3 regions of the Pseudalkalibacillus berkeleyi genome follow, and region 2 is predicted to be linked to each of the others. Evidence: riboswitches for the same ligand, from Rfam matches in the RefSeq annotation. Region 2 holds a riboswitch; each other region holds the start of a gene.

Region 1 (11,068 bases), 900 kb from region 2:
GTGGAACGATTGATAAGCTTGAAGCGGTTCCGGGATTCCATGTTGAAATCGATAATAACGAATTTATTGATCTTGTTAATAAAAACAAAATTGCCGTTATCGGACAGAGTGGTAACTTAACGCCTGCTGATAAGAAATTGTACGGACTTCGTGATGTTACAGGTACAGTTAACTCAATACCGCTAATTGCTAGCTCGATTATGAGTAAGAAGATTGCAGCTGGTGCTGACGCGATTGTACTTGATGTGAAAACAGGAGCCGGGGCATTCATGACAGAAGTTGAGCAAGCAGAAGAACTTGCTAACGCAATGGTGAAAATCGGAAACAATGTGGGCCGAAACACAATGGCAGTCATCTCCGACATGAGCCAGCCTTTAGGATTTGCGATTGGTAATGCGCTTGAGGTAAAAGAGGCAGCGGACACGTTACGAGGTAATGGTCCTAAAGACCTTGAAGAATTGTGCCTGACGCTTGGTTCGTTTATGGTTGTTCTAGCTAAAAAAGCTGAAACAGTAGAAGAAGCTCGCCAAATGCTAATTGATGTGATGAAGAATGGCAAAGCGATCGAAGCATTCAAGACATTCTTAAAAGCACAAGGTGGCGACGAAACAGTTATTGACGATCCAAGCAAAATGCCACAGGCAAAACATCAAATTCCATTCGTAGCAGACAAAGCCGGATTCGTATCAGAAATTACTGCGAATGAAGTAGGAACTGCAGCAATGCTATTAGGTGCCGGCCGTGCGACAAAGGAATCAGTCATTGATTTAGCAGTAGGAATCGTCCTTCATAAGAAGGTTGGAGATGAAGTGAAAGAAGGCGACGCAATCGCAACTCTACACAGCAATCAAGAAAATGTTGATGACGTATTGAAGAAATTACGTGATGCATATACGATTTCATCTGAAAAAGTCGATGCGCCACCACTTGTCTATAAAGAAATTATGTAAACTGACTATGATGAAAATCAGGTTGTCCCAAAACACCTATGAGAGTAGGTGTACGGGGCAGCCTTTTTTTATGTGAAAAAAGTATACATACGCGCAACTATGACTTAGCAAAGTTTCAAAACTGGTTATTGTGCACAAATTAGGTTTTATCGTGCAAAACTCGGAATTTATCGTGCAAAACTCGGAATTTATCGTGCAAAACTCGGAATTTATCGTGCAAAACTCAAGTTTTATCGTGCATACCGTGATTCCCGCAACAAAAACCTCTTCCCTCCACTTAATCCAAATTACCAATATAAGTATAAACCAACCAAAATTGGTAAAAATAAGAATAATAAGAATGGAGGGATTATGCAATGAAACGTTTTTTTACTAGTATTCTTGTAGTTGTGATGGCCTTCACGGTCGTATCTCCAGCTGCTTTTGCAAACGAGGATCATGTTACTGCTAATTCTCTTGCAAATAAAGCGTCTTCTGCAATTTTGATTGAAAGAGATACAGGTACAGTTCTATTTGATAAAAATGCTGACGAAAAGCTTCCTCCGGCAAGTATGACGAAAATTATGACCATGATTCTCGTGATGGAAGCTTTACATAAAGGCAAAATCAACATGAAGGATAAAGTGAGAACGAGTGAGTACGCAGCTTCGATGGGAGGCTCTCAAATTTTCTTAGAGGCTGGAGAAGAAATGTCAGTCGAAGAGATGTTGAAGGGTATCGCACTTGCTTCTGGAAATGATGCATCTGTTGCGCTCGGAGAATTTATTGCGGGTACGAACGATGCTTTCGTTAAACTAATGAATGATAAAGCAAAAGAACTTGGATTGAAAAACACGAATTTTGAAAACGCAACCGGACTACCTGGAAAGGAACACTACAGTACGGCAAGAGATATGGCCCTGATGGCCAAAGAGCTGTTAAAGTACGAGCAAATTACTAAATACACAGGCAAATATGAAGATTATTTACGTCAGAACACGGATAAAAAGTTCTGGCTTGTAAATACAAATAAACTTGTGAAATTTTACCCTGGTGTAGATGGTTTGAAAACGGGCTATACCCATGAGGCGAAATATTGTTTGACAGCAACTGCGAAAAAGAATGATATGCGTGTCATCGCAGTTGTTATGGGTGCACCTACAACGAAAGAACGGAATGCTCAAGTAACACAAATGCTCGATTACGCTTTTGCAAATTACGAGACGCAGAAATTGTACGAAAGACACCAAATGATTGATGATGTAGAAGTACAAAAAGGAATCTCGAAAACAGTACAAATGGCTACTTCTGAGCCGATTTCTGTCTTAATGAAAAAAGGTGAGAAAAAGCTAAAGCTGAAAACAGAAATCAAAATCAAGAAAAACGTGAAAATGCCTATTGAGAAAGGCGATCGCCTTGGTACGATCATCGTAAAAAATAATGGGAAGAAAGTAACTGAATCTCCTCTCGTTGCTTCAGAAAATGTGCAATCAGCGAACTGGTGGGCACTCTTTAAGCGAACGGTAGGGAAATTTTCACAAACACCTTAAATCCTAGTCTAGTATAATTTCTAATTATTTTTGGGTTAAAAATCGACAGAGCGCTTTGCAAATTATTAGATTAAACATCGATTTGACACTAGTTTTGTCACCGAGAAGGATTCGAAGTGAACGGTATAGAATTGACTCACTACTAGAAGAAGGAGGAGAGGTAAGTGAGTCTAAACGTTAAACTCGAAGTGAAAGACCGTGTTCTTTGTATCCGATTATCAGGTGATTTAGACCACCATACAGCAGCACAGTTACGTTCAGAAGTCGATCAAACCATTGAAGAGAATCAAATCCATGATATTATCTTGAATTTGGAAGCCTTGTCTTTTATGGATAGCTCTGGTTTAGGAGTGATCCTCGGTCGATACAAATTGATCAAAAGTCAAGGTGGAGAAATGGTTGTATGCTCGATCTCCCCTTCTGTAAAACGACTGTTTGAAATGTCAGGCATGTTCAAAATTATCCGTCTAGAGGATAGCGAACAAAAAGCTCTGAACACGCTGGGGGTGGCATAATGAAGAATGTGATGAAAATGGAGTTCTCTGCTCGAAGTGAAAATGAATCGTTTGCAAGGGTTACGGTTGCAGCATTTATTGCACAGCTCGATCCAACTGTTGATGAGTTAACTGAAATTAAAACGGTTGTATCTGAAGCCGTGACGAATTCGATTATTCACGGTTATGAAAATAACGATAACGGCATGGTTCACATTGAGTGCCGACTAGAGGATGGATTTGTTGAAGTCCTCATTAGGGATGAAGGAATTGGAATCGATAATTTAGATGAAGCACGCCAACCATTGTACACGACTAAGCCTGAATTGGAACGTTCAGGTATGGGATTCACCATCATGGAGAACTTCATGGATCAGATTGAGATTGAAACAGAAAAGTCATTCGGCACCACGATCCGCTTGAAAAAGTATTTATCAAATCATAAAGCGCTTTGTAATTAAGGGAGCATAGCCTATGGATTTGGACGTCAAACAAGATAAAAAGCCACCGTACCTGAGTGACAAGGAAATGAAAGAGTTGATTCAACGTAGTCAAGATGGTGATCCGAAAGCTCGTGATACCATTGTTGAAAAGAACATGCGACTCGTATGGTCAGTTGTACAACGATTTTTGAATAGAGGGTACGAACCGGACGATCTCTTCCAAATCGGGAGTATCGGTCTACTCAAATCAGTAGATAAATTCGATCTTAGTTATGACGTAAAATTTTCAACATACGCGGTTCCGATGATTATCGGAGAGATACAACGGTTTATACGCGATGATGGGACTGTGAAAGTAAGTAGGTCACTGAAGGAGCTTGGTAACAAAGTCCGAAAAGTAAAGGATGAGCTATCTAAGAACTTTGGCCGGAATCCCACTGTAAATGAAATCGCAGAGAAACTTGAGATAAGTCCAGAAGAAGTAGTAATGGCTCAAGAAGCAGTTAGGGCACCATCCTCCATCCATGAAACGGTTTATGAAAATGACGGGGATCCAATTACCTTACTTGATCAAATTTCTGATCGTGATGAATCAAAATGGTTCGATCAAATTGCATTGCGAGAAGCCATTAAAACATTAAACGAACGGGAAAGGTTAATTGTTTACCTCAGATACTTTAAAGATCAAACCCAATCGGAAGTCGCAACAAGACTTGGTATATCGCAAGTGCAAGTATCAAGACTTGAAAAGAAAATATTGAAGGAAATGAAGACCCAGATGGACGAGTAAATTCGTCGATCTGGGTTTTTTAGTGCGGACTGCTTATATAATTTTTCACCAGTAATCATTTGCGCCACATAACATCTATTTTTGACTTGACGATGCTTCAACTTATTGAATCAATAACAGGGAATTATTGGATAGATATTGCGGACGGAATGAGACACGTTTGGAAGAAACATACTACACATAAACGAATTGGCAAAAAAGGGGGCCTTTCTTTGGATACAGAAGCAGTGTATTTACGAATGCGTCATAAACTACACGTTTCTCCCATGCAAACTGTACTCATTAAAGACGTAGCCCAGCTTGTAGGCCCGGATCATATTATTAATGAAATAAGTAAGATGATCATCCACCAAATTTCAATTCATGATAAAACTATCGTCGTAATTGACCTGATGAAAGTACTAAAGGCGATAAGGAATGAATATCCCAAGCTTGATATCCAGCCCATTGGCACTTCTCAAACGATTATTGAAGTTATCTACAATCGACCGAAAATGACAGGTGCTTATTTCATAATCGTCTGGATATTACTATTTATCGGAGCAGGGCTTGCGATTATGAACTTTCACGAAGATGTCAGCATGCAAGAAGTTCACCAGAAGATTTATTTCATAGTGACAGGTCAGCAAAACGATTATCCGTTGTTACTCCAAATTCCATATTCATTAGGGTTAGGATTTGGAATGGTCTTGTTCTTTAATCATATTTTCAAGAAACGATTTAATGAAGAGCCTAGCCCACTAGATGTTGAGATGTTCAACTACCAACAAGATCTCGACCAGTACGTCATCATGAATGAAAATAGTGAAAATGAGAAGAAGAAGAATGACGATCCAAATCATTAGTATCATGATTATTGGATTAGGAGGGGGACTCGCTGTTGGTGCTGGGTTTGTGGCGCTCCTCACAGTCTTTGGGATTCTACCAAGGCTCATGCAAATTTCAAAAACCTATTCGCGCATAAGAAGCTATGAAATGAGTGTAATTCTAGGGGTTCTATTTTCTAGTTGGTATGGACTGAGAGATATGACCATTCATATGAATGCATGGATTCTCATCCCTATTGGTATAGCAAGCGGGACATTTATTGGGATGCTAGCAGCTGCACTTACTGAGGTATTGAATGTTCTTCCAATCCTTATGAAACGAGTAGGTTTTAAGGAGCAAGTGTTAGGACTACTAATGGCCATCTTGTTTGGTAAAGTACTGGGGTCATTATTCCATTGGATATTCTTTGTTCATTTATAGACTACATCAAGGAGTGGAAAGGAATTGGCAAAAAAGAACAACATGACACCTGAACAGAAGGCATACTTAGAAAAAATCAAGCCGTTACAACCGAAAACCCCATATGTATTAAATGCTTTTAAAGCTTTTATGGTTGGTGGTTTCATCTGCTTAATCGGTCAAGGAATCACCAACTTTTACATTACATTTTTCAATTTCACCGAACAGACTGCGGGTAATCCGACAGTCGCAACCCTCATCTTGATTGCATCTCTACTAACCGGATTTGGTGTGTACGACAAAATCGGTCAATTCGGTGGTGCGGGTTCAATAGTACCTGTAACAGGATTTGCAAATGCGGTAACGAGTGCCGCATTGGAGCATAAGAGTGAAGGAATCGTGCTTGGCATCGCGACTAACTTATTTAAATTAGCAGGCGCTGTCATCGTATTTGGGGCCGTATCAGCTTATGTTATCGGGATGATTCGTTATTTAATCAAATTATTTATCTAAGTCTCAGGAGGATTGGCGATTATGAAGCTTACAGGAAAACAAACTTGGACTTTCTCAAAACCTATCTATATGAGTGCTTCTTCTGCTGTAGTCGGGCCGGATGAGGCTTCTGGACCTCTAGGTGAAAAATTTGATCTAACATTTGATGAACTTCATTGTGGTCAAGATAATTGGGAGTTAGCAGAAATGCACTTAATGGAACAAGCGATTGACATTTGTCTTCAAAAAGCAGACAAGCAACCAGGTGATATTGATTTATTCCTTTCGGGGGATTTAATAAACCAGACGGTCATTTCGAACTATACGGCAAGAAAAAATCAAATTCCATTTCTCGGGATGTTTGGTGCTTGTTCTACGTCTATGGAAACACTGGCTGTTGCTTCTGCGTTGGTGGATGGAGAATTTGCAAATAACGTATTAACGGCAGTAAGTAGCCATAACGCAACAGCTGAACGCCAATTTCGATACCCGACAGAATACGGTGGGCAAAAGCCAGACTCAGCCACGTACACGGTTACAGGCGCAGGTGCTTCAATCGTAGGAACAACACCTTCTCAAATTAAAATTACATCAGCAACAATTGGCCGCGTTATGGATCTTGGCATTAAAGACCCATTCGATATGGGCTCGGCTATGGCTCCTGCAGCAGCAGACACGATCGCCACACATCTAAAAGACACCGGTAGAAGTCCGGATTATTACGATTTAATTGTAACTGGAGATCTTTCAGCGGTAGGCTCACCGATTTTACTGGAGCTTTTAAGGGAAGAGAATTTCGATTTAACCGCTAATCATCAGGACTGTGGATTATTAGTATACCGCCCTGATCAACCTGTTTTTGCAGGCGGTAGTGGGTGCGCGTGTTCAGCAGTCGTAACATACGGACATTTAATCAAAGAACTCCAAGCAGGCAATTTGAAAAGGATCTTTGTCGTAGCGACGGGGGCTTTAATGAATCCGATTATGATTCAACAAAAAGAATCGATTCCGACTATTGCGCATGGGGTTGTTTTTGAAGCTTCAAATGTAGGAGGGACTCACTAATGGAGTACTTGATTGCTTTCGTTGTAGGCGGATTAATTTGTTTAATCGGACAATTACTATTAGACTTCTTCACCATCACACCCGCTCACCTTACTTCTGGTTTTGTCGTTGCAGGAGCGTGTTTAGATGGATTTGGACTTTATGATCGATTAATTCAATTTGCTGGTGCTGGAGCTACAGTTCCAATCACAAGCTTTGGCCATTCACTCTTACACGGGGCCATGGCAGAGGCTGAAGAACATGGTTTTATTGGTATCGCGATGGGAATTTTCCAATTAACCTCTGCTGGTATCTCTTCTGCCATACTTTTTGGATTTATTGTAGCAGTGCTCTTTAAACCTAAAGGATGATGAGACATGACAAAACGAGTCATCATAATTACTGATGGAGATCTATATGCGTTAAAAGCCGTCGAATGTGTAGCAAAGGAAATCGGTGGTCGGTGTATTTCCCAGTCGTGGGGGAATCCATCCAAGTTATCAGGAGAAGAGCTTGTCGACATGATCTTATCGACACCTTATGACCCAGTGCTTGTCATGTTTGATGATTGTGGATTTCAAGGTGAAGGACCAGGTGAGAGGGCGATGAGAGCGGTCAATAATCACCACGAAATTGATGTGATCGGTGCAATTGCTGTTGCTTCTAAAACACACCTCGCCGAGTGGACGCGCGTAGACGTCAGTTTAGACCGTTTCGGAGAACTTTCCGCTTACGGTGTGGATAAAAGTGGGTTACCTGATACCGAATTCGGAAGAATTGATGGTGATACGGTTTACATTTTAGATGAACTAAATATCCCGTTCATTGTAGGTGTAGGGGATATCGGAAAGATGGCAGGAATTGATGAAGCGAAACGAGGCTCTCCAATTACAAAACAAGCGATTCAACTCATCTTAGAAAGGAGTGGGAAATATGCATCCGAAAAAAGAACAGACACCGATTAACAAAAAGATTGCAGAGAATGAAGAACTGCTAAAAGAAAAAATGGGGATTGGAAAGAGCTTCGATGTAGGTGTTCGTAAGATGAACATTTTAAACAAAGAAGTTCATATCTATTATTGTACAGGTCTCTGTGACAGTGAATTCATTATCATGCTCCTAAAAGAACTTTTGTTGATGGACAATGAATACAGAACGAGTTCAAAAACGAAAGATGTCATAAAAAATCATCTTGCACATCAACAAGTTTCCACTGCAAAAAACTTGGATGAAATTATCGATCGTGTATTATCAGGGTTAATTGCTGTTTTGATTGACGGTCAAGATGAAGGGTTCATAGTAGATGTCAGGAGCTATCCTGGGCGAACCCCTTCAGAACCAGATGTTGAAAAGGTCGTACGTGGTGCCCGAGATGGTTACACGGAAAACATCGTGGAAAATACAGCATTAACTAGAAGACGTCTACGAGATGAAAGATTACGAAATGAAATCGTACAAATTGGTGACCGTTCAAAAACCGACGTATGTATTTCCTACTTAGAAGATGTTGCCGATCCAGGATTAATTAAAACAATTAAACAAGAGCTCGATAAAATCCGGATTGATGGCATTCCGATGGCTGATAAGACAGTAGAAGAGTTCATAGTCAAGCAAGGTTGGAATCCTTATCCTTTAGTCCGTTACACAGAGCGTCCAGACGTTGCTGCAACTCACTTGTTAGAGGGGCATGTCCTTGTTTTTGTCGATACATCACCAAGTGTAATCATTACACCTACAACGTTTTTCCATCATGTTCAACATGCAGAGGAATACCGCCAAACACCGATGATCGGTGCATTTCTAAGGTGGGTCCGATTTGGGGGCATGATTACTTCTGTATTCCTCCTACCATTATGGCTTTTGTTCGTGTTGAACACGGAATTGTTACCTGAGCATATTGATTTCATCGGTCCAAATAAAGAGTCCAACATCCCTATCTATTTACAAATTTTATTTGCTGAATTAGGGATTGATGTATTGAGGATGGCAGCCATTCACACCCCATCCGCCTTATCAACTGCAATGGGGCTCATCGCAGCGGTATTAATCGGACAGATCGCCATTGATGTCGGCTTATTTGTATCAGAGGTAATATTATACGTAGCGCTTGCGGCGATTGGATCCTTTTCCACTCCGAGTTATGAGTTGAGTGTAGCGAACAAAATCGTCCGGTTGATTATGATCACTCTTGTGTTGATCTTTGGGGTGCCAGGCTTTATGGTCGGGTTCACGCTCGTTATCGTTTTCTTATGCAGTATCAAAAACTTGAATACACCATATTTGTGGCCGTTCATCCCTTTCAATCCTCAAGCTTTGATGCAAGTGTTAATTAGAGTATCCGTTCCACTTTCTAAAGTGAGACCAAGTATCGTCAGGCCACAAAACCATAAGAAACAATCAAATTAAGGTTGATTCTACCCGGATATTATGCTAAAGTAATGCTTAATTTAATAATTGCCTCATTCAATGTAATGGGGTAGAGGCGCGAAGCGAAAGAGTAATCGTCATGAGCAGGGGTGCGAAGACGGACGATGAAAGGTCAATTTGCCGAAGCAAACAAGAAAGCCCGAAATTGTTTGCTGGGTCGTTGCTGAATAAGCAACGGACTGTCACTACACATGTAGTGGAGAGCTATTCCAACTGATGAGGGTACGGACTAAACCAGTTTATGTACCTAAAATACATGGACTGGTTTTTTGTCTATCCATCAGTTAATGAGCTCTCTCCGATATAGAGAGAGGAGAAATGAACATGGTATTTTTAGGATCTGGCAATATGAATAGTGAAGGGCATTTAGAAATTGGTGACGTTGATACGGTTGATTTAGCGAAGGAGTTTGGTACACCTTTGTACGTCTATGACGTAGCGAAAATTCGTGAACAAGCAACAGCTTATCTTTCAACTTTTAAGAAGAGAAATGTGACAGCAAAGGTTGCATATGCCAGTAAAGCTTTTTCTTGCATTGCGATGGTGCAATTAATGCAACAGGAAGGACTCCACCTGGATGTCGTATCAGGGGGAGAGTTATTTACTGCGCTACAAGCAGGGTTTCCTGCAACGCACATACATTTTCATGGTAACAATAAGAGTATTGAGGAATTAACTGCAGCAGTTGAAGAAGGTGTAGGAAGTATCGTTGTGGACAACTTTTACGAATTGGATTGTCTTAAGTCGATTGGTGAAAGCCTGAACCGTGTCATTCCGATCCAGTTACGCATTACACCTGGCATAGAGGCTCATACACATGAGTACATCCTGACCGGTCAAGAGGATTCTAAATTCGGCTTTGATCTTATTAGTAAACAGGCGGATCAGGCTTTGCATGAGGCTCTATCCTCGTCATACATTGATATGATGGGTATCCATTGTCACATTGGATCACAAATTTTTGAATCAGATGGATTTGTGATGGCGATTCGTAAAATATTTGACTTACTGGAAGATTGGTCTGAATCATTTGGTTATGAAGCGCGAGTTGTCAATCTAGGTGGAGGATTCGGAATTGCCTACACGACAAATGACAAGAAGATTTCAATAGAAGAAATGATGAACGTTGTTGTAGATGAAGTCCAAGATCAAGTAGCAGAAAAGAGCTTGGCCATGCCTGAAATATGGATTGAACCAGGTCGATCGATCGTTGGCGAAGCAGGAACTACGCTCTATACGGTTGGGTCAGAAAAAAGAATTCCTGGAGTGAGAAATTACCTTGCAGTAGACGGAGGTATGACGGATAACCTGAGACCAGCTTTGTATCAGGCGAAATATGAAGCGGTGATTGCAAATCGTCTATCTCAAAAGAACACACAGACTGTATCTATAGCGGGGAAGTGTTGTGAATCAGGGGATATGCTCATCCAAGAGGTATCATTACCGAAAACCTCCCAAGGTGATATTTTAGCGATGTTCTGTACTGGTGCGTATGGATACTCTATGGCGAACAATTATAATCGTCTCCCGCGTCCTGCAGTTGTGTTCGTAGAAGAAGGTGAAGCTCAACTTGTCGTGGAGCGAGAAACATATCGCGATCTTGTTCACCTCGACCGTCCATTGAAAAAGACTGTAGTAACAAGTTTTTAAGGGATATCGAATGTGCATTTCT
Region 2 (11,068 bases):
ATGATCAAGGAAATGTTGCGGTAATGAATCAGTCTGCGAAGATGCTGTTAAACATTGATTTTGATACGAAAAATAAACCAATAGAAGAAGTCTTTCCAAATACCCATATGCTTCGTGTTTTAGATACAGGACAGGCTGAAAGTGACCAGGAAATGACGCTGAAGGACCGGGTTGTTATTGTGAATCGAAAGCCGATTTTAGATGATAACCGAGTGGTGGGTGTCGTTGCAAGCTTCCGGGATAAAACGGAAGTAAGGGAAATGGTAAATGCTTTATCCGAAGTGAAGCGTTACTCGGAGGATCTACGTGCACAAACGCATGAATACACAAACAAAATGTATGTTTTACTAGGAATGCTTCAATTAGGAAATGTAGAAGAAGCAGTTCAGATTATCCAGAATGAATTTCAAACATCTGAATATCAAAATCGGATTATTTTTGATCAAATAAAGGATGACACCGTTCAAGCGATTTTATTAGGAAAGATTAGCAAGGCATCTGAGCAGAAAATTGAATTTAGAGTTGATGAGGAATCTTCTCTAGAAGTGATTCCTCCACATATTAACCGATCCAAGCTTGTAACGATTTTAGGAAACCTAATTGATAATGCCTTTGAAGCGGTCATAAATGAAGAACCTAAACAGGTTTTGTTTTTCGCTACGGATCTTGGAAATGAAATCGTATTCGAAGTCACTGATTATGGTCCAGGAATAAGAGAGGGGATCATGCCTTATTTATTTATGAGAGGATTTTCAACAAAGCAGGGTGAACAACGGGGTTATGGTCTTTCCAATGTACGTGAAATTGTCCAAGAGCTCGATGGGACGCTAGAAGTAAGTGGAACGGCGGGAACAGGAACTGTATTTTCTGTTTTCATTCCTAAGCAGAAGGAGGATAACCATGATTTCCATTGTAATTGCTGAAGATGACTTTAGAGTGGCTCATCTCCATGAAAGATTTCTTTCTACTATAGAAGGTGTAAAAGTAGTTGGTAAAGCATTAAATGCCAAAGAGACGATGGAATTGCTTTATGAAAAGAAGCCTGATTTATTACTCTTAGATGTATACATGCCAGATCGACTGGGGTCTGAGATACTAAGGGATATTAGGGAAGTGTTTAATCAGCTAGATATTATTATGATTACTGCAGCAAACGAAAAGGCTATAATTGATGAAGCATTGAAATATGGAGTGCATGACTATATTATTAAGCCGATTTCTATAGATCGATTTAACGAAACGATTCATGATTACAAACAAAAACGTAAAATCATGCAAACGTCTCAAGCTCTCGACCAGGCAATGGTAGATCAATTAGTAAGGAGAGACCAATCGAAAAATACAATGACAAGTAATGTCCCTAAAGGGATTGATCCAATTACATTAGATAAGGTAAAGAACATTTTAGGCGATTCACAACAAGGCATCACTGCTGAACAAGTAAGTGAGATTTTGGGTTCCTCAAAAACGACAGCAAGACGGTATTTAGAATATTTGATATCTGTTAATGAAGGAACAGCTGAGATGCGTTACGGCAAAGTAGGAAGACCTGAACGCAAATACTTTATGGAGAAATAGCATTGTGATCATGAAATACATATAATGGAACGAAAATAGCGAGGGGCTGCCAGAAAGTCAGTGAACACTGACCTTCTGGCAGCCCCTTGTTAAATATAGATATTGATTTCTTAGAAATCCACTCCCTTTCCGCGGGTATCGAAAAGCGGAATCGCCTTGTTCAGGTGCGATAAAGAAAACTTGGCAATGCATATCCTCTAGTGGAAGCTTCTGCCTTAGTTGCACTTATGCTGGTAGTAAGAGCGCTGGAGGTTCCTCGAATCAACACGGTGTTGGTGTTGTAAGAGGAATTGAAGCGACCTCGAGCACTTAGGCGATGTAGTTAGACAGAACCGCGAGCCTTCTTGCTCTTGTTTAATTTTAGGGATTTATCAGACAGTCCCATTTTTTTATGCGATGAATGAGTGCTTTTCAACATAAATTTTATTTGGTTAATTACGTTTATTTTTTTAATACTGATTATTTTGAAAACGGTTACATTTTAAGCGATTCCTTTTACGATAGTTATACATTAAAAATAAATTGTGAAAGGGAGAGGGAAAATGAAGAACATTTGGATGATTGCAATCTTATCTTTACTCGTATTTGCAACAGCTTGTGGAAATGAAGGAGCAAATTCTGAAAACACGGATGATGGAGAATGGAAGCCGAATAAAAACATTGAAATCGTAGCACCAAGTGGCGCTGGTGGCGGTTGGGACACAACAGCAAGAAGCGTTGCTAAAGTGATGGAAGATGAGGGAGTCGTTGAAAAAGATATGGGGGTTGTCAATAAGCCAGGCGGCGGTGGAGCTGTAGGTTGGTCCTATATAAATAGTACGAACAATCCACATAACATTTTCGTTTCTTCGCCACCATTAGTATTTGTACCGTTGAATGGTCAATCAGATCTATCTTATGAAGATTTCACACCACTATCTAATATGATCGCAGACTATGGTGCATTTGCAGTAGCAGAGGATGCGAAATGGGACAACCTGAATGAACTATTTGATGATATGAAAAAGGACCCTTCCAGTGTGACGGTTGTCGGAACCTCATCACCTGGTTCAATGGACCATATGCAATTCGTAAAACTTGCAAAAGAGGCAGGCGTCGATATTAAGAAAATCAAATATGTATCTTCACAGGACGGCGGTGCACTTACGCAAATCCTCAACGGAAGCGCGGATGTCTTTTCTACCGGTGTTGCAGAAACAGTCGAACAAGTGAGAGCAGGGAAAATTAAAGTGCTAGGTATTACATCTGAGGAACGACTTGAGGGTGAAGTCCTATCAAAATACAAAACAGCTAAAGAACAAGGTATCGATGCAACGTTCGTTAACTGGAGAGGATTTTTCGGTCCGAAAGACATGGACCCAGCTGCAGTCAAATACTATGAAGAGAAATTTAAAGCGGTTAGCGATTCTGAAGCTTTTGCCGATATTCGTAAAAAGTACGGTTGGGACGAAATGTACATGAACAGCGAAGAATATCAAACTTTCCTTAAAAAACAAACCGAAGAACTTGGTAGTTTATTAGATGAACTGGGGCTAGGAAAGAAATAACTTTTGAGAGAGGGGCTGTCTTTAAAAGAGCAGTCCCTTCTCCAAATCATAAGAGTAGGTGATGGAATTGCTTAAAACAATGAATCAAAAAATCAGCGTTTTTCTCATATTGTTCAGCACTGGCTACTTATATTTAAGCTTTCAGTTGAAAGAGTATCCATATGTACCAGTTGATTCGGATTTAGTCCCTAAAGCGCTCGGGATCCTATTAATTGGACTTGCCGTTCTATTATTTTTTGATAAATCCTCGGAATCAGATGAGGAAAGGAAGAAGCGGGTAGTACCAAAAAAAGAAATCTTGGTCCTCGTTTCAGTTGGAGGTATGATTTTTCTTTATATCTTTTTATTTGAAGGACTTGGATTTCTTCTGACTACAGCATTATTTGTATTTTTCTGTTCGTGGTTTCTTGGCTACAAGAAATGGTTGAGTAATGCATTGGTTTCAATTATTTTTCCATCTGTTTTATATTATCTATTTAACTATTTACTTCAAATACGTTTACCACAAGGATTATTACCATTTTAAAAGGTGTTGGTGAATTATGGGTGCATTAGATGGACTAATGCAAGGGTTTCAAATTGCCTTCAGTTTAGAAGGATTGTTGTTTGTTCTAATCGGAGTAGTGACCGGGACATTAATCGGAATGATGCCTGGTCTAGGTCCGATTAGTGCGATTGCGATTATGATTCCTGTTACATATGGGATGAACCCATCAACTGCTCTCGTTATGATGGCTGGCGTTTATTATGGAGCTGTCTTTGGTGGGTCGACATCTTCTATATTATTAAATGCGCCTGGTATTTCAGGAACTGTCGCTACCTCATTCGACGGTTACCCGATGGCACAGCGAGGGGAGGCCGGTAAAGCGTTAGCGATTGCAGCAATCTCCTCATTTACAGGTGGAACGGTATCAGTTGTTTTGCTTATGCTCTTTGCTCCGGCATTAGCACAGGTGGCTGTATCCTTCGGACCTCCCCAGTACTTCGCCTTAATGCTTCTTGGATTAACAGCGATTTCAAGCCTATCAGATGGCTCAACAATCAAAGCTTTGATCTCAGCTACATTAGGGTTTATCGTTGCGACAATAGGGATAGATGGCCAAACCGGAACAAACCGATTTACATTCGGAAATCCGAATTTAATGGAAGGGATCGATTTCCTTGTCATAGCACTCGGTTTATTTGCGATTGCTGAAGTATGTTTTTTAGTTTTAAAACGAAAGGATCAATCGTTAAGCAATCAAGCTAACATCGGTAACCTAAAAATTAGTAAGCAAGACTTCAAAGAAATGCGTGGACCGATGACGAGACAATCCTTCCTTGGCTTTTTGTTAGGTGTGTTGCCTGGGGCAGGCGCGACAATCGCTTCTTTTATCGGGTATATTACGGAAAAAAGAATAGCTAAAAAGCCTGAAGAATTCGGAAAAGGATCTGTGAAAGGATTAGCAGCTCCCGAAACAGCCAACAATGCGGCAACGAGCGGTGCTTTTGTTCCATTATTGAGCTTAGGTATACCTGGGTCTGGTACGACAGCGGTTATGTTAGGAGCGTTTTTGGTCCTCGGCATCCAACCAGGTCCGTTACTCGTACAAGATCATCCCGATGTTTTTTGGGGGATCATCGCAAGTATGTATATTGGTAACGTGTTTTTATTAATTCTTAACTTACCGCTGATTCCTTACATTGCAAAAATACTGAATATCTCACGCCCGTTGCTGATTTCACTTGTAATCGTATTTAGTTTAATTGGCGTTTACTCGATTAGCTTCAGTACTTTTGATTTGTATTTACTACTCTTATTCGGGGTAGTAGGATACTTAATGAGATTGTTATCATTCCCAGCTGCGCCATTTATACTAGCCTTTATCTTAGGTGGGATGATGGAGCAAGCATTCCGACAAGCCCTAACAGCTTCAGGAGGGAGCTTGATGGTATTCATTAATGATCCGATATCCGTTTCGCTATTGATTGTTAGTATATTGTCATTTGTAGTACCGTTTATTCGCGGGCGGAAAAAAACGCAATGATGTAGATGTAATAATAGTGCTAACCCTTTGCCTGCTGGTTATGACCCCAGAAAGGAATTGTTCATTGCCGAATAGTCTTCTAAGGACCAAATTCAACACTAAGACGAAGGGTTAGAATTTTTATGACACGTATTAAATACTTTATTCTTGCTACAGGAATCGTCATCTTGGTCTCTCTAAGCATGGCAGCCTGGGACTTATAATGATCGGAAAAGCTCTTCTAAAATAGAAGAGTTTTTTTGATATGAATTCACATACATATGAAATAGCTCTCGATTCCCAACATATATAACCTATTTATCGAAAATAAGTGGGAATTAGCCCCTATTCATCACTTATCTTTCACAATTTCACAAGATAAGTGGTGATTAAAAAGAGTGTTCAAATACTTGCACTTTTATCGAGAACAAATCAAAATATAAGTACCTAATAAAAGTTGTGAGAGGATACGAATGTATGATTGAGATTGGAGTTACGGGCTGGGGGGACCATGATTCTCTTTATGCCCCAGATATTAGACCGACTGACAAACTGAAAACGTACAGTAGCTTTTTTCCAACTGTTGAAGTCGATTCATCCTTTTATGCCATTCAACCGATTAAGAACTACCAAAAGTGGGTGAGGGACACGCCAGATCGTTTCTCATTCGTGGTTAAGGCTTATCAAGGGATGACAGGGCATACGAGGGGAGAAATCCCATTTTCGACCGCAGATGAAATGTTCAACCTATTTAAAGAATCGATCCAACCACTCCAAGAGGCAAACAAACTGAAAATGGTGCTGTTTCAATATCCACCATGGTTTGATTGTAATCGTGACAATGTGGAGCAGCTTAGGTTAGCGAAAGAAAAAATGGGGGACATACCCGTAGCTTTGGAGTTCAGGCACCAATCTTGGTTCCACCCTTCTTACATTGAGCGAACGCTTGATTTTATGAGAGAGGAAGAGTGGATTCACAGTATTTGCGATGAGCCTCAAGCCGGTTCAGGCTCAGTACCTAGAGTCCTTGAGAAAACACATCCTCAACAAACGCTCATTCGCTTTCATGGCCGAAACGAACACGGCTGGCAAAAGAAAGGCAACCCAAATTGGCGGGATGTCCGATATCTTTATCGTTATAATAAGGAAGAGCTCATAGAATGGAAAGAACGGCTAGTCGAACTGCATACCCCTGGTCATGATTTGACGGTATTATTCAATAACAACTCAGGTGGGGATGCTGCAGATAACGCGAAAGAAGTGATTGATCTCCTCGGGATTGAATATGGTGGACTTGCACCAAGACAGCTGGACTTATTTTAACTTTAAAGGAGATGATACATTGAGCAACGTAAAACTGCATCTGTATCATACAAATGATTTACATAGCCATTTAGATCAATGGCCTAAAATAATGGGTTTCCTTAAGCAACAACAACAAAAGCACGATGAGGCCAAAGAATGTGTCGTTCGTTTTGACATAGGAGATCATGCGGACAGAGTTCATCCGTTAACGGAAGGGACAGAAGGTCGTGGGAATGTTGAACTGATGAATGAGGCGGGCTTTCTTAATGCAACCATTGGAAATAACGAAGGGATTACATTTTCAAAGGAACAGCTCGATACACTTTATCAAGATGCGAATTTCCAAGTGATCCTTGGCAACTTGAAAGATGATGAGGGCAATCGGCCGCACTGGGCGAAGCCGTATGATATCCATGAGCTCCCGAATGGCATGAAAATAGGAGTTATTGCGGCAACGGCACCCTTTAGAGCGTATTATGAACTGTTGAACTGGGATGTGTTGGACCCTTATGAATCCATAGTCGAGTTTGCAAACGAAATACGAGATCAGGTTGATATTCTTATTCTACTGTCTCATCTAGGATTAGAAGCGGATAAGCAATTAGCAACTGAATCTACCGGGATTGATATCATCCTTGGATCGCATACACATCACGTCTTACCAGATGGCATTCATTCCAATGAAGTTACCATTGGTCAAGCAGGAAAGTTTGGTTTTCACGTTGGGCATATGGAGATTGACTGGAACGCTGATCATCGTAAAATCACCCATGTAAAAGCAGAAGTGATGGATGTGCGCAACCAACAACCAGATGAAGAGAGTGAAATGCTTCTTAAGCAATTGACGGAAAAAGCACATGAAAATTTACAAGAAGTAGTTACTGTACTGAACCAGCCCCTTGAACTTGAATGGTTTAGCAAGTCACCATTTACAACTCTTTTGGCTGAGGCGATCCGAGAATGGTGTGACAGTGAAATTGGTATGATTAATGCCGGGCTCCTTCTCGAGCCATTGAAAGAAGGACCCGTCACGAAGGGAGACTTACACAAAGTCTGTCCCCATCCCATCAACCCGTGTAAGCTCCTTTTAAAAGGTGAATATTTAAAGGAAATGATTCACCATGCGCTGACAAATGAACTTGCTAACCTTCGGATCAAAGGACTTGGTTTTCGCGGGGAAGTCATCGGACGAATGATTTTTGATGGTGTAGAAACGGAAGGTCGATTGATGGATGATGGGGAGTACCACGTTAGAAGAATACTAATCAATGGTGAGCCAATCGAGCAAGATAGGGTGTATTCAGTAGGGACCGTAGACATGTTCACATTTGGTAGACTACTCCCATCCGTAGCCTATTCGGAAGAAAAAAAATATTACCTGCCGGAGATGCTCAGGGACGTGCTTGCTTGGAAATTAAAAACCCTAGAAAGATAGGTAAACCGCCAACACGCTTTGTACAGCTATGACATATTCATAGTAAAGAAAAGGAGCGTGAGGAAGATGATTTCGGTCACCCCTATTGAGATCAATGGGCATTTATTTACAGGTGTAACCGTTGCATTACCGAAAACCAATTTCATGTCAATCAGTAATGACAAAGGATATATTATGTGTGGAGCATTGGATGTCGCTTTGTTAAATGAAAAACTTGCAGAGCGAAAAATCATTGCTGGGCGTGCAGTAGGTGTACGGACACTTGACCAACTGCTCGATGCACCTTTAGAATCCGTAACATTGGAAGCTGAAGCCATGGGCATCACGGTTGGAACGACTGGACGAGAAGCTTTGGTAAAAATGGCTCAATGAGGATGCATACACACAAAATAATAGCGATACAACCCCCATTCATTGCATACATATAGCAATAGATAGGGGGTTTTCTTATGTGGCGAATACGGAGGCGTGCCCGAATGAAAGGTCCGCTACCTTTTCAATACGTTTTTATAATTTCATTCATTATATTTATTTTGTTGACTGCCCAGGCACTTTGGTTAGTCGATCAAGGTATACAACCTGCACTAATGAAAATCGCTGAAACAGAGACAGAGGATATTGCTCAACTTGCAATTCGTAGTGCGGTAAAGAGTAGAATCGTTGACTCTGGTAAAATTGGTGAATTGCTTGTGTATAAAGAAGATAAGGATGGAAATGTCGTAAGTGTAAGTACGAATCCTAAAGTAATTAATGAAGTACAGTCACTTGCAACAGCAAATGTACAGTCTCTCCTCGAGCAAATTGAACAAGGGAAAAAACCTGATTTCTACAATTTCGCAGACGTAGAAGTGACGCGGGAAAATGAAGAGCAAGCTGGATATATTACGGAAATACCATTAGGGCGAGCGACAAACAACTCTTTACTTGCTAACTTAGGTCCAAGTATACCGGTTAAGCTTCGTGTAATCGGAAGTGTTCAATCAGATTGGATTGAAACAACTGAAGTGTCTGGTATTAATAATACAAAGCTTCGAGGTTGGATTAATGTTGTCGTTAAAGTTCAAGTAGTCGTTCCGTTCCAAACAGATGAAAAGGAAATAGAGACGAACATTATGCTCGTATCTGTATTCATGCCAGGAAAAGTACCAGATTACTATGGTCCAGGAGGAGGCGTACAACCAACTATACCTATTACGGAAAGCAATAAATCTGAGGATGACAAAGAGAATGGATCACAGTAATGTGGTAAAATCCATATACCTTGTATTTTTATAAAACTTTTATTATAATATAACGTGGCGCGAAAACAATATTATAAACCTTATCATCGGATGAGGTAGTGGAGCATAGAACAAGAGTAGCTTTGTGGGAGTATGACATCAATGATCACAAGCGAAAGGGTTCATTGCCGAAACCATATTTGAATGTCCATTCGAATATGGTTGGGGTTGCACCGAACAGGTGTAGCACTGTCACTATTCGGGGAATATTGAATAGTGGAGAACTACGTGATCGATGGGGGATAACCGTTACAAAAGGTAACGATAGGTTATTTTCTATCTATCGTTACCTTTTTTTTATTTACCTAAAAGTAGGATTATTAATATTTCGAGGTTAATACTTCCTTAGAGTATTAACGAAATTTACAAAGCTTACTTAATAATGATAACCGGTTGTTTCATCGATTAATGATCTAAACATTATAAGGAGGAACACTGTACCAATGGAAAATACAATATATTCTTTAATACCGCCATTATTGGCATTGCTGATGGTCGCGTTTACGCGACGCGTACTCCTATCACTTGGGACAGGCATCATTGTTGGTGCTCTTATGTTGCAAAACTTTGACATTGCCGCAAGTGGTATGAAGATCTTTGAAATCATCCGTGGGCTCTTCATCACCGAAAATGATGCAGGGTCATGGGAAGTCAACACATGGAATGTCTTTATCCTTTTGTTCTTATTACTTCTCGGAATGATGACCTCTCTGATCGCCATTGCAGGTGGAAGTCGAGCATTCGGTGAATGGGCGATAAAAAAAGTAAAAACGCGAGTTGGAGCGCAAATGCTCACAATCGTGCTCGGAATTATCATTTTTATTGATGATTATTTCAATTCTTTAGCTGTCGGTAACGTAAGTCGTCCACTTACAGATCGTCATCGTATTTCACGCGCCAAGCTAGCTTACTTTATTGATTCTACTGCAGCGCCAGTTTGTGTAATTTCACCTGTATCAAGCTGGGGAGCTTATATCATTGGACTAATTGGCTCTATTCTGGCTACACATAGTGTTACGGATTATGGTGCACTAGAAGCCTTCATCACGATGATTCCGATGAATATCTATGCATTATCAGCATTACTGCTCGTATTTGCAACAGCACTTTTCAATATTAATCTATTTTCTATGAAAACCCATGAAGAGCGGGCAATCAATGAAGGACAAGTTCTTGATCCTGATAAAAAGGCTGTTCCAGGAGAGCAAAGCGACCTTCCTGAAAGTGATCGAGGGAAGGTAAGAGACCTCATTTTGCCGATTATTGCATTGATTATTGGTACGGTCGCGGCTATGCTCTATACCGGTGCACAGGCAACCGATGGTGAAGTAACATTACTTAAAATGTTTGAAAACACTGACGTTGCAAAATCTCTCGTTTATGGAGGATTGTTTGGATTAGCGGTAACGATTGTCTTATTCTTAGGTAAAAGACTGCCAGGAAAGCATTTCGGACTTGGTGTATGGAAAGGGATTCAATCCATGCTTCCAGCAATTTATATTTTGATCTTTGCTTGGGTAATCGTAGCTATTATTGATGAGATTGGCACCGGTAAATATCTTGCGGGTATTGTTGATGGCAACATTAACCTTGCATTCTTACCTGTTATCTTATTCTTAATTGCTGGTGTGATGGCATTTGCAACAGGTACGTCATGGGGTACATTTGGTGTTATGCTACCGATTGCAGGGGAAATTGCAGCAGCCACAGATATTAACTATCTCTTACCAGTCCTTGCAGCTGTCCTTGCTGGATCTGTATTTGGAGACCACTGCTCACCGATTTCAGATACAACAATCCTGTCGTCAACAGGAGCGGGGAGTAATCATATTGACCACGTCATGACACAATTGCCTTATGCGGTATTGGCAGCCGTGATCAGTTCGGTTGGATTCCTCATTCTTGGATTTACGCAAA
Region 3 (11,068 bases), 760 kb from region 2:
CTTTCCATCACCATCAAATTGTACAAGGCTACAGCTACATGAGGAATTTGCACAGAATATTCTTCTTTAAGATCTTTCTGCATTAAATTCGTTGGTGGAGGTGTGACCTCTCCGTCAATGGCTTCACAAAAATCAGTATTTAATTCTAGGGCTCTTGAAAGCTCAGATGCCATATAGTTTGCATTAATTCCTGAAAAGGGTTCTCCGACATGCGTTTCCATTCCATAGCATAAAAACCCTGGAAGTAATTTTCCGATTGATCCTGTGTATACATATTGGTTCGTATCACCAGGATAACGTGTGAAAACAGGCTCTGAGTTCAGGCATGCTGTATACTCAAGCTGGTGCGTTTGAGACATATCAAGTAAAACCTCCACAGCTTCCATCATACCTGTAGAGTTCGCTTCTTCGTCTGGAACGGTTAGGAGTAATAGATTACCATCGAATTCCCCGTTACAAGCTTTTTCAATCATGGACATTTGCAGTGCGAGCCCTGCCTTCATATCCATGGAACCTCTACCAAATAACCATTCACCGTTATTTAAATCCTCCTGTACAGCTTGAGGTAGCTCATTGAAATTGGCACGGAATTCTTGAGTAAGCTCCTTAGGGCGAAAGGCTAGGTTCTTCCATTCTCCGTAATCCTCTATATCAACTACATCAAAGTGGCTAATGAGTACGACTGTTTTCGGCTGATTACTATTCCGCACAAATGCTGTTACAAACTTACGTCCATCTCGTGTTGGGTGTATTTGTAAGTCTTCAGGGTTTTCGTTAAAATAGTCTAGCTCATTAAGCTTCATATAAATGAATTCACTAATTGCAAGTTCTGCATCAGATCCTGTAATACTAGGAAATTCTATCAGATGACAAAGTAGCTCTTTCAGACTTTCTTGATCCTGCCACTTATTCATTACACTCACTCCATTTACTGAATGATGTCGAATTTTGTATGCGTTTCTTTAAAGCTCGTCGGATTTAACCGTATTCCTTTCTATACTGGAAAAACTTTAACTCAGTTAAAAGTTAGGTTGTAAGAAATGTTTACCTCATGAAGTTTATTTGAGTATACTATATAGAACATGCTAAATTACACCTAAGTGTTTATATTTAATTAATATGTATGCTGCAGCATTTCAAAGACATTTGAGGAGAGATTGATTTGACTTTAATTTTCGCCCATCGCGGGTCAAGTAAATATGCACCTGAAAATACGATGGCTGCCTTTCGAAAAGCACTTGAACAACATGCTGATGGTATTGAACTCGATGTTCAACTGACGAAAGATAAAATTCCAGTCATCATTCATGATGAATCTCTAAAACGTACAACAGGCGTAAAAGGGCTTGTTGGTGAATACACCTATGATGAAATACGCTGTCTCGATGCTGGCAAATGGTTTTCTGCAAAGTTTAAATATGAAAGAATTCCTTCGCTTGAGGAGTTCTTAATTTGGATGAAACCAACCACATTGAAATTGAATATTGAATTTAAAAACAACATACTCCCGTACTATGGTATGGAAAAAATCGTTTATGATCTCGTTCAAGAACATGGATTAGAGGACCGGCTCATTTACTCTTCCTTTAATCACTATAGCTTGAAGGAAATGAAGAAGTTTGATCCTAACATAGATATCGCACCGCTCTATTCTTCTGGTTTGTATGAACCATGGAACTATGTGAAGAGCCTTCCTGCTGAAAGTGCACACCCACATTGGCGGACGCTCAATCAATTCATGTTAAACGGATTTAAGGAACACGAAATTCGCGTTAGACCATACACCATCAATGATCCTAAACGAATGAAATGGTTATTTGAGAATAAAATCGATGCCATTATTACGGACGTTCCAGATATCGCCTTTGATGTCCGATCAGGGCTCCATGCTCCAAAATCAAACAAAGTCATGACCGCACTGCAAAAAATGAACCCAAAAAGCTTTTTAAAATAGGATGTAGCTCCCATATGAGGTCGTCGTAGCCGGATCACGGTGTTACCGCGACCTCATTCTACATTTATGAGTGCTCCGTTTCACGTTTTGCTCGCTACCGAGCACCCATTCGACCTCTATGAGTGCTCCGTATCACGTTTTACTCGCTACCGAGCACCCATTCGACCTCTATGAGAGCTCCGTATCACGTTTTACTCGCTACCGAGCACCCAATTTACCTCTATGAGTGCTCCGTATCACGTTTTGCTCGCTTCCGAGCACTCAATTAGTGTTCGATGATCCGTTTATACTGTAACAGCTTGTCTTGCATCTAATTCGAAGGCTTCATGCAAGCACTCAATCGCAGAGATCATTTCCCCACTATCAACGATTGTCGATACTTTTATCTCAGAAGTGCTGACCATTTTGACTTTAATTTGACCTTCTGCCAGAACATCGAACATTTTTGCAGCCACACCTGGATTCGATATCATTCCTGAGCCCACAATGGAAACTTTCGAAAGTCCTTCCTCGTATGCAATATGCTCATATCTTAACTCAGATTTAAACTTACTTAGCACATCCATTGTGTATTGAAGAATATCTGAATCTACAGAGAATGAGATGTCGGTGGTTTGATTTCCGTTTGTATTTTGAATGATGATATCGACGTTAATTTGATTATCAGAGAGTGTTGTAAACAACTTAGAAAGTGTTGACATTTCATCTGGCAACCCATACACGGTAACCTTTGTTACATTATCCTCAAACGCAATTCCTCTCACCATCAAGTTACCTTCCATTGCTACTTCCTCCTCTATTCTTGTTCCAGATTCTTTTTCAATACTCGAGCGCACCTCAAGTGTTACATTATAGTTTTTCGCAAACTCTACCGATCGTGGGTGGAGTACACCAGCACCTAGGTTTGCGAGTTCAAGCATTTCATCATAAGAAATTGCTTCAAGCTTTCGCGCGTCCTTAACGACACGCGGATCTGTTGTAAAAACGCCCGTAACGTCTGTATATATTTCGCACTTGTCGGCGTTTAACGATGCAGCAATTGCTACTGCTGTCGTATCTGAGCCGCCTCTGCCAAGTGTTGCAATCTCCTCATTTTCAGTAATCCCTTGAAACCCTGCTACAATGACAATTTTACCAGTTGCCAAATGCCCGTTGATCCGTCGTGAATCAATATCCAAAATTCTTGCATTACCGTGGACAGATTCTGTTTTAATACCAGCTTGCCATCCCGTAAGTGATACTGATTCATAGCCTTTTTGTTGTAGCGCCATTGCTAACAGCGACATCGAAACTTGTTCACCTGTAGAAACGAGCATATCTAACTCTCTTTTTGAAGGTTGTTCGGATATATCATTTGCCATTTGAATTAATTGGTCTGTACTTTTCCCCATCGCAGATACGACAACGACCACTTCTTTACCCTGCTTGTAAGTTTCTATTACACGTTCCGCTACATTTTGAATTCTTTCAATAGAACCTACAGAAGTACCACCATATTTTTGAACGATTAAAGCCATGCTTCCATTCCTTTCATCAGCTAAAATTACAATATAAAAAGGATTGACTCAATGTAAGTGTGACGGACTTTTCAAACAACCATAGCAAAAAACTCGTTTTGCAATATGATTGAATTGAAACAAATCGTCAGACTTGAGAGTCAATCCTCAAACGTCTGCCACACTTATTCCCTTGCGTGAGATAGTCCTCCATACGACATCAGGGATTTGTGTCGTATGACAGCTCTGTATTTATTCAATACAGATCCAGCCAAATGATGTTTGAGACAATCATTCAGCTTCGGCGAATTCCCCTTTCCTATGCACTCATAAGAGCTCAACCTCTTCATGCATCATACTATTGGTTTTCGCGCCTCTACCATCACTTCACTTAATGCTTGAAGTGTGGCCTGAAAATTTAATTGTTTGTATTCTATCAAAAACTTGACTATGAGACAAGTTTTTCTTTTTCATAACTTATTTACTGTGTTTGATTAAGATATGTTGCGATTACGTCGTTTTCATCATTTATGAGATTGGATTCGTACTAGTCTTCCTGTTGAGTGGATACGTTTTGTACGCTCCATTATCCGATGATAGCCTTAAAATGTTTCGGTCCTCAGGAATCCCTTCAAAATAGGCACCGATACTTCCGGTTGTACATTTGTGCCCCGAAATTAAGATGTTAACATCCTTTCCACCATACTTAAGTTCTATTTCATTCATAAAATCAAACACTCTTTCGATGTATGTATGAATATCTTCAACCCCTTGATAAACATTTGGATCAGGTACGGCACCAGCTAGTTTAACTTCATGTTTTAACAAACGATCTGCTTCTCCCAAATCAAACACATCAAGACGCTTATCTATTATAGGTTCATTGCCTGTTGCGATCTTTCCAGTTTGTATCGCTCGCTCTTGTGGGGAAGAAAATACAAAATCAAATTCAACCTCCACAAAATCTTCTCTTAAACGCTCGGCTTGCTTCACCCCTTCTTCATTTAAAGGTAGTCCTAATCTCCCTTGCAGCCTACCTTCTTTATTTAAATCGGTTTGCCCGTGTCTGACAACATAGATCATACAATCCCCTCCTCATGTAAAATTAGTACAGTCTGTTTCGATAGCTTTCTTGTAATTCAGCTGCAATTTTCTCTTCAGATAAGCCGGGTAAGTTAACATGCGCATGCAACATTTTTGCTGGATTAGGGCGCTCTGCTTGATCGAGCCAAGTTTTAGAATCCCAAAGCTTGGATCGTTTAAAGGCTTTCGCACAATGTATAAAGCACTCATCCACTTTGACAATCGTTCCTAATATAGGCGCTTTTCCGTTCACCTGCATTTCATTTAGAATTTGCTCATCCTCTGTAATCACTGCTTGCCCGTTAACGCGTAAAGTCTCTTCTAACCCTGGAATAACAAATAGGAGTCCGATATGAGGATTAGATAAAATGTTAAGCAATGAATCGACTCGCTTATTTCCTGGTCGTTCTGGAATGACTAAATGGTAATCATCTATTACATGCACGAATCCAGGTGCGTCACCTCTTGGCGAACTATCGCACCTGCCATTCTCATCTGAAGTAGCCATCACGAGAAAAGGAGACTTCTCAATAAACTGTCTGCAGTGATGGTCTAAGCAATCCATTACTTTTTTCTTCGCTTTTTCACTAGGACTTCCTACTAAAAGCTTAAGCTCTTCTTGACTAGTCACGCATTTCTTGAATCTGTCCTTGTCCATCGCTAATCTCCTCGAAAAATACTATTTTACTAAACTCGCTCTCAACTGAGTTACGCCAAACTCCAAATATCCTTTTAAACAAGTTAGCATATATACCCAGCCTTCTTTGTTATCAATTAAGAGGTTGGTTAGTTCTTCACCTGTAGCGTTGAATCCTTCTTCGGTAACTTCAATTACTGTGGAGTGATTATCCATTTCTTCAAGAGAGAGGGTTACGACATTCTCACCCCACTGATAAACGATCTTTCTGTCTCGCTCCATTTCTAATACGACGATATCAACTTGTGCACCGTACTCTTCATATTTTAGTGTGATCGTTTTCCCTTGCTCCCATCTTTCAGAGCTTGATGAAAACCAAAAGTGCCCAATTTTAGAGGGATCAACAAAAGCTTCAAAAACTTCTGATGTTGGCTTAAATATCTTCATTTTCGTTACGTTCATCATGTATACCCATCCTTTATAAATCATTAATAAATGTACTAATTCAATACTGCTCTATACAAGTCCTTCCTTCTTGCCATTAATGAGCATGTTTTCAGATTAATCTCGATCGATGTGATACACTTACAAAAAATAAGGAGTTGAGAACTTGAGTGCTAAGCTTTTTGAACCCATTACTTTTAAAAATATGACGTTAAAAAATCGGATTGTCATGTCGCCGATGTGTATGTATTCTTGTCAAGCTGAAAACGGGAAGGTGACGACTTGGCACAAGACCCATTACACGAGCCGCGCTGTCGGGCAAGTAGGACTCATCATGCTGGAGGCGTCCGCTGTACATACGCAAGGCAGAATATCGATGCAAGATTTAGGCATATGGGAAGATGGACAAATCGAAGGTCTGCGTGAGCTTGTAAGCCTTATCCATGAGCAAGATGCGAAAGTCGGAATACAGCTTGCACATGCTGGACGAAAAGCAATTGTGGATGGACCTATTTATTCGTCCTCACCTTTACCTTACAACGATAAAATGGAAGTACCAGAAGAGATGACGATTGATCAAATTAAAGATACTGTTGAAGATTTTCGAAAAGCAGCAATAAGAAGTAAAGAAGCCGGATTTGATGTGATTGAAATCCATGGGGCACATGGCTACTTAATTAGTCAATTTTTATCCCCGCTAACCAACCATCGTACAGATCAATATGGCGGGACGAAAGAAAAGAGATTCAACTTCCTTCGTGAAATCATAACTGCTGTCAAATCGGTTTGGGATGGGGCACTATTTATTCGTATTTCTGCAAATGACTATCATGAGGATGGATATGATGTAGAGGATTACGTGGAATATGCCGAATGGATGAAAGACCTAGGTGTGGATTTGATTGATTGCAGTTCGGGTGGCGTTGTACCGGCGAAAATCAATCCATATCCGGGATATCAGGTTCAGTATGCTGACCATTTAAAAAGTAAAGCAGCGATTGCAACAGGTGCTGTAGGTATGATCACCTCTCCTTTTCATGCTGAGGAAATCCTACAAAATAACCGTGCAGACCTTATCTTTCTGGCGAGAGAACTATTAAGAGATCCGTACTGGCCAAGAAGAGCGGCAGAGGAATTAAATACAGAACTGACCCCACCTCAACAATATGAACGAGGCTGGTAACAATGAATCAGAAAAGGGGAGACTCATCTATCGAGTCTTCCCTTCCTCTTTTGTTCTTTCGTTATGATTTTGTGCTGCTCTTTCCCCCAAGATATTAACTGTTTCATAGTTTCTATATACTGCTCTTCCTCTTCCGCTGATATTTCCTTTATCCCATACCTGACTCTTTCATATATGTGATTCACATTATTGCTTTTATCAGAAGGTAATCCAATTCGGTCGAACCATTCAAGCACGGATTCCTGCGGGTATCTCCCTAACTTGTAGCCGGCCATTTTCTTTTCAAGTCGATACAATTGCTTACGAATTTTATTAGCAGGTGGTGTACGATCCCTTACAATATTTCGCTCACCAAAATCCTCGCCTAGGTTCATGCTATTTTCTTGAAATCCGTTGTATAAACTTGCATTCGTGAAGGAAAGTTTTCTTTTGTACAATCGAATGCCATACCAAATGACAGCAAGCGCAATCAATGCAATCAGCACATAAGTAAACCATTCACTTTGATTGGAATCATTCACCATTTCTCTGAGAATTTCTTCGTTTGTTTTCAAATCTGCATCCTCTACGTTATCTTGGACACGTTCGATGTTGCCTTCTTTAATAAAACTTGCGAATAATGTAACGACAAAGCTAATTGGATAATATAAAACTGTTGCAATGATTGTGCCGAGTCCCTTTAATATCGACATAGTGATAGATTGAATCAAAGGAAACAAAAGAACGATACTGGCAGTTGCGACCGCCAAAACAAGTGTAACTTTTCCTACCCAACGGTGCACAGCTTGATCCGTGTTTTGATTGGTCAGAACTGCCCGATTCACCCGAACGATCGCAAACAAAATGGTTTGTAATAATAGTAACCAAAGAGCAAACGATACATAGTCATTTGTTGAGAAGAAGAAATAGAAAATGATCGTTGAAGCGAGTGAGAGTAACAAAATATGTACTTCTTGTCCTAAGTCCTCATCAAAATATTGACTCGTAAACCGCCATCCTATAAGAATAGTTAACAACATTAATACAAGCACATCTATACCTAATATCCAACCAATCCCAAACAAGACGGGTAATGTGAAAACTATTTTTCCAACGGTAGCTTTTATTCTTGGTAACAAGACTTCGTACATCAAACCCCCAATTACCATTAATGAAAAAATAGCGAGATAAGGATTTTCATGGACTGGAGCAAATACCCAAACGGATAAAAGAAGAGCAAAGACGATATCCATACTGTACTGCAACCATCTCGTTCGCAGTCTTAGGAAGTTACTCATGAAATCGCCCTCCTTCTTCCAAGTCTCATGACCCTAGCTGTTTGTTCATGCATTTGAAGGTGGAAGACACCAACGCCTTTACTGAGCCAGCTTTCATATTGAGGGAGGTCCGTCGTCATGTCCCCGATTACAATAACAGATGTTGAATTTGACCCCCAGCTTTCATACAAAGCGATCAAACGATACATCGGAACTCGTACACTATTATAGTTAAGGCGGGATAGTAGTTCCATCGCCTTCAAAAGCTGTTGTTTTCCTTCGCCCTTCTCAAGATGTAAATAAGGGACTCTGCCTTTTGTTTTGATGTTGACATACATATCGAACGGTATATGATGTTCTGTTGCATATTGACACATATAGGCTGCAAAACTGATTTGATTTTCCGAGACATTCATTTCGCCATATTTGGAGATCAGTTCAGATTGAATATTTACATTAATAAAAATCGTCCATGATTGGGTCAATGTTTTCTCGTATACCTTCGTTTGCAACTCATTCATTCTAGCTGAGGCTTTCCAGTGGATTCTTTGGAAAGGATCACCTGATTCGTAATTTCTTGTCCCAATAACTTGAGTCTGATCCTCATATAAGGATTGGGGATAAGCTCGATCGCCTTGAATTAACTCATTCAGTTGATTCATATCTTTTACAGGTAAGGGTGTCGGATATACGATAAACTCTGTTCTAAAAATACGATCGTTCACTAATTTGATCTCTTGTAAGCTTAAAGGATCACTCAGCTGCACTTCTAATTTAGGAAATTTAGCAACCCCTCTTCTTAATGCTCTTATAGGTATAGAAAGCGTTTTCTTTTCTTTAGGTTGGAACATCGTCGACAGATTGTAAGTGTTATAGCCCTTATGTTCCGTAACTGGTTCCATTCCTTTAACATTGACATTGGAGTGGAGGATGAACTCGATCTTATTTTGAAAAATTGGGACACGGCTATCATTTACTAAAGTAAGCTGCCAAGTTTCTTCATCGTCAGGAAACATGCGATACGTTTGCTTTTCATTAGAGAGATAAAGGCTTCCAGCAATTAGATTCAAATATTTCGTTGATATAAATAACGTGATCGCCATTAGTATTCCAACAGTAAACAACACATTTGAGCCACCGTATAAGGATACGATCATCAATACAAATGAAAAAAAATAAAGGAACATTTGTGTTCTACCTGTATGCAAAATCTTACGCCAAATCATTCCCTAACCGCTCCAGCTTCGACTGGTACCTCAATTTCATCTAGAATCATATGAATAATTTGTTGTACGGTCTTTCTCAGTTCCCCGTCTAGAGACAATACGATCCGGTGAGCCAGTACAGGCTGGGCTAATTTCTTTACATCCCCTGGATTGACATAGTCTCTATTTTGTAACCAAGCATACGCTTGTAAGGCTTTCATGAATGCGATTGTACCTCTCGGACTAACACCAACATCAATAAACTTAGATTGACGAGTTTCATGAATGATAGAAAGAATATATTGCTCTATGTCATCACTTAAGTGAACTTTCTTAATTTCATTTTGCATATGTATGATCTCGTCTGTTGTGAACACAGGGATCAATTGATCAATTGGCTCTTGTTCTCGATATGCTCTCATGATCATTTGCTCTTCCCGCATCGAAGGATATCCGACGTTGATCTTTAGCAAAAATCGATCTAGTTGTGCCTCAGGTAAAGGAAACGTCCCTTGAGATTCAATCGGATTTTGGGTTGCTAATACGATAAATGGAGCAGGTAATGATTTCGTAATCCCATCTATTGTAACTTGCCTCTCTTCCATCAATTCGAGTAGGCTGGATTGTGTCCGTGGAGTAGCTCGGTTAATTTCATCAGCAAGGAGGACATTCGTCATGACTGGACCATATCGCAGCTCAAATTCTCTTGTCTTCGGATTTAAATATTGTATCCCTGTTACATCGGATGGGAGAACGTCTGGTGTGAACTGTACACGTTTGTAACTTCCTTCAATGGACTTTGCTATACTTTTGGCAAGCATCGTTTTTCCCGTACCAGGCACATCCTCCATTAATACATGTCCCTTCGCAAGAAGTGCCACCATTATATATTCAACACTCTCTTCTTTCCCAATTAATACGTTACCAATTGACGCTTGTAGCCTATTCAATTTCACCTTCATTTCCATGCTTTTTATCCCCCTTTTTCTCTATACCTTTTCTAATTGAACGATTCCCGTAACGTTTATGTATATCGTTCAAAGTGTCGAAAAGTCTTTCATCTTTTCTATGCTCTTTATATGAGAACAAATCCAATTGAAGCGTGGCATTCTCTTTTTCTATAACCTGCGTCGCTGCAATCCCCAACAACCGGACAGGCTCTTCATTCCAGTGATCTTTGAACAATTGATGAGCAACCGTTAGAATGTCTTCTTTTTTGTAAACTGGATTCATAAGGGTATGGCTTCTCGTGATGGTTTTGCGATCAGCATATCGAATCGTCAACTGGATGGTATAACCCATTACATTTTTCCGTTTTAACCTTTGCTCTAATGATTCGGAAAGATCTCGCAACACATTTGAAGCTTGTTCGATTCGAAGTAAGTTTTGAGGTAAGGTTGTGGAAGTCCCAACAGATTTAAATTCACTAGCTGCATCAGGGTCTACGTCCCGATCATCAATGCCACGGGACCGTTGCCATAGCTTTTCTCCATTCCTACCTAAGTGTAGTTTTACAACCTTTTCATCTTTCTCTGCTAGATCACCGATTGTGTACACCTTAATCTGATGAAATTTCTGCATCGTTTTCTTGCCGACTCCGTGCATTTCTTCTATCGGTAATGGCCACAATTTTTCAGGTAGTTCCCTTTTTCTTAATATCGTTATCCCAAGTGGTTTCTTCATATCTGAAGCCATTTTTGCTAGGAATTTATTTGGAGCAATTCCGATACTGCAAGGTAAGTGCTGCTCTTTGTGAAGTCGTTGTTGAATTTCTTTCGCAATTTGAACGGGGGATGACTTCATCCCAATA

What was found. Region 2 has a riboswitch for lysine ahead of L2716_RS12510 (Na+/H+ antiporter NhaC family protein). Riboswitches for the same ligand answer to the same signal wherever they lie in the genome.
Region 1: it holds a riboswitch for lysine, as region 2 does, so the genes downstream of both, lysA (diaminopimelate decarboxylase) here and L2716_RS12510 (Na+/H+ antiporter NhaC family protein) in region 2, are expected to answer to the same signal.
Region 3: it holds a riboswitch for lysine, as region 2 does, so the genes downstream of both, L2716_RS08615 (aspartate kinase) here and L2716_RS12510 (Na+/H+ antiporter NhaC family protein) in region 2, are expected to answer to the same signal.

What each region holds. Positions count from the first base shown of each region.
Region 1 covers NZ_JAKIJS010000001.1:1,479,185-1,490,252, reverse strand. Annotated here, with positions in the region: gene L2716_RS07915 (pyrimidine-nucleoside phosphorylase) at 1-950, shown strand, start outside; gene L2716_RS07910 (D-alanyl-D-alanine carboxypeptidase family protein) at 1,307-2,479, shown strand; gene spoIIAA (anti-sigma F factor antagonist) at 2,644-2,994, shown strand; gene spoIIAB (anti-sigma F factor) at 2,994-3,434, shown strand; gene sigF (RNA polymerase sporulation sigma factor SigF) at 3,448-4,206, shown strand; gene L2716_RS07890 (stage V sporulation protein AA) at 4,419-5,051, shown strand; gene L2716_RS07885 (stage V sporulation protein AB) at 5,032-5,454, shown strand; gene spoVAC (stage V sporulation protein AC) at 5,497-5,946, shown strand; gene spoVAD (stage V sporulation protein AD) at 5,968-6,990, shown strand; gene spoVAE (stage V sporulation protein AE) at 6,990-7,340, shown strand; gene spoVAEA (stage V sporulation protein SpoVABEA) at 7,347-7,934, shown strand; gene L2716_RS07860 (spore germination protein) at 7,903-9,375, shown strand; lysine riboswitch at 9,439-9,611, shown strand; gene lysA (diaminopimelate decarboxylase) at 9,721-11,046, shown strand.
Region 2 covers NZ_JAKIJS010000001.1:2,376,595-2,387,662, reverse strand. Annotated here, with positions in the region: gene L2716_RS12555 (ATP-binding protein) at 1-923, shown strand, start outside; gene L2716_RS12550 (response regulator) at 901-1,578, shown strand; gene L2716_RS12545 (tripartite tricarboxylate transporter substrate binding protein) at 2,121-3,125, shown strand; gene L2716_RS12540 (tripartite tricarboxylate transporter TctB family protein) at 3,205-3,651, shown strand; gene L2716_RS12535 (tripartite tricarboxylate transporter permease) at 3,668-5,152, shown strand; gene L2716_RS12530 (DUF72 domain-containing protein) at 5,609-6,454, shown strand; gene L2716_RS12525 (bifunctional metallophosphatase/5'-nucleotidase) at 6,474-7,871, shown strand; gene L2716_RS12520 (YunC family protein) at 7,938-8,243, shown strand; gene yunB (sporulation protein YunB) at 8,321-9,112, shown strand; lysine riboswitch at 9,201-9,386, shown strand; gene L2716_RS12510 (Na+/H+ antiporter NhaC family protein) at 9,595-11,068, shown strand, end outside.
Region 3 covers NZ_JAKIJS010000001.1:1,616,141-1,627,208, forward strand. Annotated here, with positions in the region: gene L2716_RS08605 (M20/M25/M40 family metallo-hydrolase) at 1-914, opposite strand, end outside; gene L2716_RS08610 (glycerophosphodiester phosphodiesterase) at 1,163-1,954, shown strand; gene L2716_RS08615 (aspartate kinase) at 2,239-3,471, opposite strand; lysine riboswitch at 3,646-3,837, opposite strand; gene L2716_RS08620 (histidine phosphatase family protein) at 3,979-4,533, opposite strand; gene L2716_RS08625 (pyridoxamine 5'-phosphate oxidase family protein) at 4,556-5,191, opposite strand; gene L2716_RS08630 (SRPBCC family protein) at 5,213-5,635, opposite strand; gene namA (NADPH dehydrogenase NamA) at 5,781-6,797, shown strand; gene L2716_RS08640 (hypothetical protein) at 6,821-8,074, opposite strand; gene L2716_RS08645 (DUF58 domain-containing protein) at 8,071-9,279, opposite strand; gene L2716_RS08650 (AAA family ATPase) at 9,276-10,226, opposite strand; gene L2716_RS08655 (DNA polymerase IV) at 10,201-11,068, opposite strand, start outside.